2 regions of the Lysinibacillus sp. K60 genome follow, and region 1 is predicted to be linked to the other one. Evidence: riboswitches for the same ligand, from Rfam matches in the RefSeq annotation. Region 1 holds a riboswitch; the other holds the start of a gene.
What was found. Region 1 has a riboswitch for FMN ahead of ribE (riboflavin synthase). Riboswitches for the same ligand answer to the same signal wherever they lie in the genome.
Positions count from the first base shown of each region.

Region 2: another riboswitch for FMN. It lies ahead of HCH28_RS07735 (ECF transporter S component); the one in region 1 lies ahead of ribE (riboflavin synthase).

Region 1 covers NZ_JAASJR010000003.1:315,738-320,046, forward strand. Annotated here, with positions in the region: gene HCH28_RS08910 (YibE/F family protein) at 1-377, opposite strand, end outside; FMN riboswitch at 598-723, shown strand; FMN riboswitch at 840-965, shown strand; gene ribE (riboflavin synthase) at 1,165-1,803, shown strand; gene ribB (3,4-dihydroxy-2-butanone-4-phosphate synthase) at 1,828-2,457, shown strand; gene ribH (6,7-dimethyl-8-ribityllumazine synthase) at 2,473-2,955, shown strand; gene HCH28_RS08930 (spore germination protein) at 3,094-4,309, shown strand, end outside.
Region 2 covers NZ_JAASJR010000003.1:82,605-86,913, forward strand. Annotated here, with positions in the region: gene HCH28_RS07730 (RNA polymerase subunit sigma) at 1-428, shown strand, start outside; FMN riboswitch at 572-757, shown strand; gene HCH28_RS07735 (ECF transporter S component) at 975-1,562, shown strand; gene HCH28_RS07740 (sodium-dependent transporter) at 1,783-3,129, shown strand; gene HCH28_RS07745 (STAS domain-containing protein) at 3,185-3,571, opposite strand; gene HCH28_RS07750 (methyl-accepting chemotaxis protein) at 3,610-4,309, opposite strand, start outside.

The sequences.
Region 1 (4,309 bases):
TTTAAATCGACAATGGTTCCTGTTAAAACTGATTGTGCTGTGCGATCATCTAGCGTGACAAAGATTTCATTGCCTACATGGTATTCTTGATCAAAAGCACCAGACGAAGAATAGTCATTCGTCAAATGAATGGATTGCCCCTTATGCTGACCATTTTTGATAATGGCCATAATTTCCTGTGTAAATAAAAAATCCTTATTTTCATACATGTCTTTCATTGGTTCTGATTTTGTTACATCCACTTGCGTTATTTTCGCTATCGGTCGATCATAAAATTGTTCATTATGATGTACGAAAACAATCGAAACCCCACAACAGAGTGCTAATAGGGCATAGAAAATAGCTTCTTTAAAAGGTATATTTTTTAAAAATGTCAAGTAAATGACCTCCAAACGGCTAGACTGAATAGTCACTTGTAAAGGAACGTTTTTTTGATTAAGAAGTTCCATTAACAGGTTAAATGTGATCATTTTAATAACATCCTTTACATTTTTCAAGTCTCGTCAGAGCTGTTTAAAATTTATGCTTCGAAAAAAATTTAAAAAGAAGGATGGATAATATAATAAAATAGTGTTATCGTAAGACTAGCTAAATAAAAATATTCTTCGGGGTAGGGTGAAATTCCCGATCGGCGGTGATGAAGCAATTCAAAGTCCGTGAGCGCAAGCTGATTTGGTGCAAATCCAAAACCGACAGTTACAGTCTGGATGGGAGAAGGGTAAAAATGCGAACTTTTTAAATTGATTCTAATTTAGAAGGTTTATTTGACTATGCATTTATTACAAAACTTCCCAATCACCTTGTGGGAAGTTTTTTTATTTAGCTACAATCGAATAGAAGATGTTCTTCGGGGTAGGGTGAAATTCCCAATCGGCGGTGATGAAGCAATTCAAAGTCCGTGAGCGCAAGCTGATTTGGTGCAAATCCAAAACCGACAGTGATAGTCTGGATGGGAGAAGAACGAATGAGATGACAGTCTATGAAAAAATTGTTTTCAGATAGGCTTATTTGTTGATGTCTTATACTCCCAAAACCCCTTTGATGTAAAGGGGTTTTTATTTTTTATTGTTAACGAGAGAAGGGAGAAGGATAAGGCACAAAAACAGGTGGATAAACTTTAAAAGTAAAGGATAGAAGTGCTAATAAAGTAGAGTAGGTGATGGAATGTTTACTGGACTTGTAGAGGATATTGGTATCATAAAAGCCGTGCAAAGCGATCGGAACAGTATGAAAATTACGGTTCAATCAGCCAAGATAACGGAGGATGTCAAGCTTGGTGACAGTATAGCGGTCAATGGAGTTTGTTTAACGGTGACACATTTCACACAACAGCAGCTTACGATGGATGTTATGCCTGAAACAGTCAAAGCAACAAATTTACAGCAGCTGGCAATAGGTGATTCTGTTAATTTGGAGCGGGCCATGCCTGCTAATGGACGATTTGGGGGTCATTTTGTTGCTGGTCATGTTGATGGAGTCGGCAAAATTTTGCGAAAACGTCCAGTGGCAAACGCTGTTTATATTGATATCGAAATGTCAGAGGAACTAACCAACTTTTGTATTCCAAAGGGTTCCATAACAATTGATGGCACAAGCTTAACCCTTTTTCATGTTGAAGCCAATAGTGTCACGATTTCGCTCATTCCTCATACTTACAAAGAAACCGTTTTAGGTTTGAAGAGGGTTGGAGCATTCGTTAATATCGAAACCGATTTAGTCGGAAAATACATTATAGGGCAATTAAAAAAAGGGCAAACAACGCCAGCTATTACAAGAGATTATTTAGCACAACATGGTTTTTAAATCATAGAATAGGAGTTGATCATCGTGCTACATTCAATTGAAGAAGCCATAGAGGATTTAAGGCAGGGCAATATGATTGTGGTGGTTGATGATGAGGATCGGGAAAATGAAGGAGATCTTCTGGCACTCGCTGAATTCATCACACCAGCAACAATCAACTTTATGGCAACCAATGGTAGAGGTTTAATTTGTACGCCGATTTCGCAGCAGCTTGCACAACAGCTAGATTTATATCCGATGGTTCAGCACAATACGGATAACCATCAAACCGCATTTACGGTAAGTATCGACCATGTAGAAACAACGACAGGGATTAGCGCCTTTGAGCGTGCGCTAACGATACAAAGGATGATAGAAAAGCAAGCTAAGCCGACTGATTTTCGTCGACCAGGCCATATTTTTCCGTTGATTGCGAAAGAGCAAGGAGTGCTGGAACGGAGAGGGCACACAGAGGCGACGATTGATCTAGCGAAGCTTTGTCATAGTGTAACTGCAGGTGTTATTTGCGAAATTATGGGTGATGATGGGCACATGCTTCGGTTTGAAGAACTGACAAAGTTCGCTGCACATCATGGCTTAAAAATGATATCGATAGAAGCATTGGTTGCTTATCGTAAACAATTATCCACTAATAAATCTAAAATTTCTATGTAAAAAGGAGAAAGAACAATGGGTCAAACATTTGAAGCACAATTAATTGGAACGGATTTGAAAATTGCAGTAGTAGTGGGTCGTTTTAATGAGTTCATTACTAGCAAATTATTGGATGGGGCAATGGATGGTTTAATTCGTCATGGGGTTGATCCTGCATCTATTGATGTTGCTTGGGTGCCAGGGGCTTTTGAAGTTCCTTTTATGGCAAAACAACTAGCAGAAACAAAGAAGTATGATGCCATTATTGGTTTAGGTACTGTTATTCGTGGCTCTACAACACACTATGATTATGTTTGTAATGAATCTGCAAAAGGCATTGCCAATGTGTCATTGTCAACGAATGTACCAGTTATTTTTGGAATTGTTACTACCGAAAATATTGAACAGGCAATTGAACGTGCAGGAACGAAATCTGGTAATAAAGGCTATGATGCGGCAATGTCTGCAATTGAGATGGCAAATCTAAAGAAAATGATTGGATCAGGACAATTTAAATAGTCGTCACAACATTTGTTTCTTTGAATATTTTGAACAACCATGGGAAAAATATGCTTAAGTGTATTTATTGAATGTGATTGTTTTCATAAATGTACTAATCTTGAGCTGGCTCAGTAGGAGATGAGAAGTATTTCATCAATGGAACAAATTAATTTGAAAATGTTGAAATCACTATTTCAACGCTCTGCTGATGTGATTTTCCAACAATATAATTTTCAGCAATATACAGTACATTTGATAACTTGTGATGCAATGGTCAATGAGCAAATTCTTCAAACTGTGGTTGTTCAACGTGTTCAATCTTTGTTAAGCAATGTCACTGAGGACATGCTAGAGGAAGAAATCGAACAGCATTTACACATTCCCTATTTACAAAAGATTTTATCGAAAGAGGATGCGGTAACTAGGGTCTATAAAGGCCATGTCTTATTGTATTTTGAAGAAAATCAATTACTTTATTCTAGTGATATTTCAAAAAGACCCAATCGAGAGCCTGGGGAAACAACACTAGAACTAGTAGTAAAAGGACCTAGAGATGACTTTATTGAAGATGTTTTTATTAATATTGCTTTATTAAGAAAACGATTACCCACTAATTCTTTTAGTGTGGAGACATTAGAAATTGGCAAGCGTTCTAAAACAACCGTAGCCATACTATATATGGAAGACATTGTGAATTTAAATATGCTGGAACAAATTCGACTTCAATTACAAAAAATTGATACGGATATTGTTATTAACGGTGATTTGTTAATGGAAGCAATTGAAAAGACAGCCACAATTCTTCCAAGACATGATTATACAGGAAGACCTGATTTTGCTCTGCAGGCGTTAATTAGAGGAAGAATACTCTTAATGATTGATGGCGTTTCCTATGTCTTGATTACACCTACGAATATTATGCTGCTCTTTAAATCGGCAGAGGATAATGAATATCCAATTATTGTCGGCTCAGTAGAACGATTACTTCGAATTATAGGGATATTAATTAGTATGCTACTGCCAGGTTTTTGGCTAGCATTGACGACTTATCATCAAGAGCAGCTTCCGTTTCTTCTACTTGCTACGGTTGTCGAATCGAGGTCGGGATTGCCCTTTCCAACAATTCTAGAAATCTTAATGATGCTATTTATGTTTGAATTGTTTCGAGAGGCTAACTTGCGTCTTCCCAGTGCAATCAGTGGCTCAGTTAGTGTGGTAGGGGGACTAATTATTGGGGATGCAGCGATTAAAGCAGGTGTTACAAGCCCCTCAATGATAGTTGTGATTGCCATTTCCAGTATTGCTGCTTTTACACTGGTCAATCAATCCTTTGTGACAGCTATGAGTATTTTTCGATTAATCATTATTATGG
Region 2 (4,309 bases), 230 kb from region 1:
AGGGTGAGCCAAGTCAAGCCATGTCATTAACAAACGCTAAGCATTTTAATTATTATTTATACCAAGATGGTAATGGGGCAGAATATCTGTCACCAGATTTCCGTCAAACATTTGCTAATGTTACAGAGGCACTTACACTAATGAAAAACAAAAATGATGATGTTTATGTAACAGTGGTTCCTGAAAACGTAACATATACCGTGAAAGAGGAAGCGGAAGGTGTAGTCGTAACATTCGATATTCCCTTAGATTTAGCATCGATGGAGCCAATTCGCGCTACCCAATTGATTGAAGCTATGATGTTAACTGCTGCTAGCTTTGACCAACAATTACGCTTAGATAATGTGGTCCAAGAAAGCTGGGAAGGATTCGATTTAAAAACGTATTTGCCAAAGCCTGTGGGTCCAAATAAACAATCTATGCCTTAGTCAGAATCAAAAATGGAGCATCCCTGTAACATGGAATGCTCCATTTTTATAATACATACAAATCTAATCGGATTTTTTTAAGCAGAACTATTTACTTTTTCTTAATAATTAATTATAGTAAGGTTGTAGTATAAAATAATATGATTCATCTTCGGGGCAGGGTGAAAATCCCGACCGGCGGTAATAGAGTGGTGAACCGTTAATGTTTCCATTAACTCGAATGGTTTATGCTTCGCTCTTCAGCCCGCGACCTGTGCAAATTTATTTGCATGGCTGACTTGGTGTGATTCCGAGGCCGACAGTTAAAGTCTGGATGGGAGAAGATGGAGGTACGATCGTCATTCATTGTTATGAAATAAACTATGACCGAGCGCTTTTTTTGTATGGCTTTTTAAATGGTGCTCAAAAATAGTTTAAATTGACGCTTATTCGTCATGCCTTTCTCCCTTGTGCTCTTCATGCATAAGGGTTTTTTCGTGCTAACAATTGAAAGATCGTCACCTTTCTTCTTGCGAGATTGAATCAGCAAAGAGGAGAGAGTTTTCTATGAAGAAAAATGTTAAACTCCAATCGTTTATTACGATTGGCATGCTGAGCAGTATTTCGTTTTTATTAATGCTTTTTAATTTCCCAATTCCACCATTCCCAGCATTTTTGGAAGTGGACTTTAGTGATATGCCTGCATTAATAGCAGCCATCACAATGGGGCCTGTAGCTGGTATTTTAGTAGAATTATTTAAAAATGTATTGGATTGGATTTTCTCTGGAACGCCAACAGGTGTGCCAGTAGGTCATATGGCCAACTTTGCAACAGGTATTTTATTTATTTTACCAGTAAGCTTTATTTTTAATCGCTTTAAAACAATTGCTGGTCTTGTTGGAGGTTTAGCGACTGGGACAGTTGTAATGGCAGTAGGCATGAGTATTTTAAATTACGCAGTATTTTTACCAATGTACACATACTTCTTAGGTATGGAGCCTGTTGTAGGTGACTCACTTTATAAAATGATTATCGCTGGGATTTTACCATTTAACATTGTGAAAGGTATTTTATTAACGGCTATTATGGCATTTTTATTTACAACAATGCGCAAATGGATCGACCGCCAGCGTTCTATCTATATAACAAAATAATTTTTACTAACCTCGGGTCAATATACCTGAGGTTTTTTTGTTGGAAGGAACGATGGATAGGAAAAGGTGTGAAGAATAGAAAGGCAAAACTAACGGATAAATATAGAAAAAAGTAATAGAGTAAAATAGCTAAATAGTACTTTATGATTATAACCTAGTCGAAAGCTACATTTTCATGTAAAATAGAGAAGAGTTTAGAATGTTTGAGGAGTTTGAAGAGATGAGTGGAAAAAAAGGACAATGGTCTAGTAAATTAGGTTTTATTTTAGCATCAGCTGGTGCAGCGATCGGACTAGGGGCAATTTGGAAACTTCCCTATGTAACAGGACAAAGTGGTGGGGGAGCATTTTTCCTTATCTTTGTGTTATTTACCTTGTTAATAGGGCTACCGATGTTATTATCCGAGTATGTTTTAGGACGTGGTACACAATCCGAGGCTGTAACAGCGTATAAAAAAATTGCTCCAACTAAGCCAGGCTGGGCTTGGATTGGTCGAATGGGCGTGCTAGGTTGTTTTTTATTATTAACTTTTTATAGCGTAGTTGGAGGTTGGATCTTTATTTATAGTGGGCTAGGTGTAGCTGGCGCGGTAATTGATCCGGCAGTAGATCCAACTGAATTATTTGGAAAAATTATAGGCACACCTTGGATTACGCTAGTTGGTCTAGTGTTGTTTACATTGGTCAACGTACTTGTGATTTCATTAGGTGTACAAAATGGGATTGAAAAGGCCAATAAATGGATGATGCCGTTACTTTTCATAATGTTCATTGTCCTTGTTGTGCGTGCTGTTACATTAGATGGGGCAATGGAAGGGGTAAAATTCTTCTTATGGCCAGATTTCTCGAATATTACGGGTAAGGCATTATTAGAAGCCCTAGGGCAATCGTTCTTTGGGTTAGCAGTAGGCTTTTCTTGTCTAGTTACATATAGCTCTTATCTAAAAAAAGATGTCAGTCTTCCGAATTCAGCAGGTTCTGTAGTGTTGTTAACCGTGCTTGTTTCATTTTTAGCAGGATTAGCAATTTTCCCTGTGGTGTTCGCCTTTGATTTAGAGCCAGCAGCAGGTCCAGGTTTGCTATTTATGGTGCTACCAACAGCTTTTAGTCAAATGCCATTCGGTGAAGTGTTTTTAGCTATGTTTTTATTGCTATTTTTATTTGCTACATTAACGTCATCATTTAGTTTATATGAGATTATTGTCGCAGCATTTATGGAGAATAGTCAGAAATCCCGTCCAATGTGGACACTTTTACTTGGTATAGTCGTGTTTATTGCAGCTATTCCAGCTGCACTTTCTTCGAGTGTTTTGTCGGATATAATGATTTTTGAGAAAAGTATTTTTGATGCAACCGATTTTTTAGTGTCAAATATCATGCTTCCACTAGGGAATTTATTCATTGCTATTTTTATTGCCTATGTAGTAGATAAAGAATTTGTGAAGAGAGAATTGCTAACGGGTAGTCAAATGGGACAAGGCTATTATTCGACATACCGTATGTTAATGTTAGTTGTTGTACCGATTATCATTCTAGTTGTGTTTGTTAATATGCTACTGCAGTATTAAAGAAAAGGTGTATTCCTATTAGACGGAATACACCTTTTTATTAGTATAACAAAAATTAATAGTCGTTAAGCGATAGCTCACCTAGCCAATCTTCTTTAATAATCTTCCTTGCTTGTTCTTCACTTTCGGCAATAGGGAATACTTTATCAACCTGTGAAATAGCGAATAAGTTGCGAATGAAATCATCGACGACAATAATGGCGATTTTCTTATCTTTTACAGACACCTTCTTAGCGAAATTAACGATCATACCGAATCCAGTACTATCAATATTTGTTACCCTTTGCATATCGATAATGTATCCGTGTTTTGTGTCTAAGCTAAGTGTTTGAAGCTCTGACTTTATTTCTTCAATCATCCCGTATTCTAAATCGCCTGTAAACGCAATCACAATATAATCAGCCTTTGTGTCAATATTCATTGCAATTTTCTTCTGATTCATCCTATAGCGCCTCCATTTTTCTTTTCTTGTTTGGGGATTTATTCAAACTTAAATTTATTCACTTCATTTTGTAATTTATCAGCAATTGATGATAACTCATCTGAGCTTTGTGTAATTTCTGCAACAGTCGCATATTGCTCTTCTGAGGTTGCGGCAATCTCTTCTGTAGCTGCTGCAGCATCCTCGATGATGCGAGAAATATCTTGGATAGCCTGTTGCACACCTAAGGAGTTGTCGTTAACATGTGTAAATGCCACTTTCATTTGTTCGACACCTTCTTCAGTTTCGACAACTTTCTCCACAATTTCTTTTAAGGCACTTCCGCCTTTATTAATGATTGTTACTTGCTCCTCGACAGCTAGTAAATTACTTTCCATTGTCCGTACGGTCACAGATGTTTCCGCTTGGATATCATTAATAAGATTAGTAATTTGTCCAGCTGCTAAACTTGACTGTTCAGCTAACTGACGAACCTCTGATGCAACGACAGCAAAACCTTTTCCTTGATCACCTGCTCGTGCTGCCTCGATGGCCGCATTGAGTGCTAACAGATTCGTTTGTTCTGCGATGCCAGTGATAACGGTAATAATACCACCAATTTCTTCAGAGCGCTTGCCTAATTTTTGGATAGAATCAGTTGCATAAGACACTGTTTTCGTAACATCACTTAGATGCATAATCGCTTCATTGATGGCTTCTTCTCCTTTACGCGCGATATGTGTGGATTCGATAGCGCTG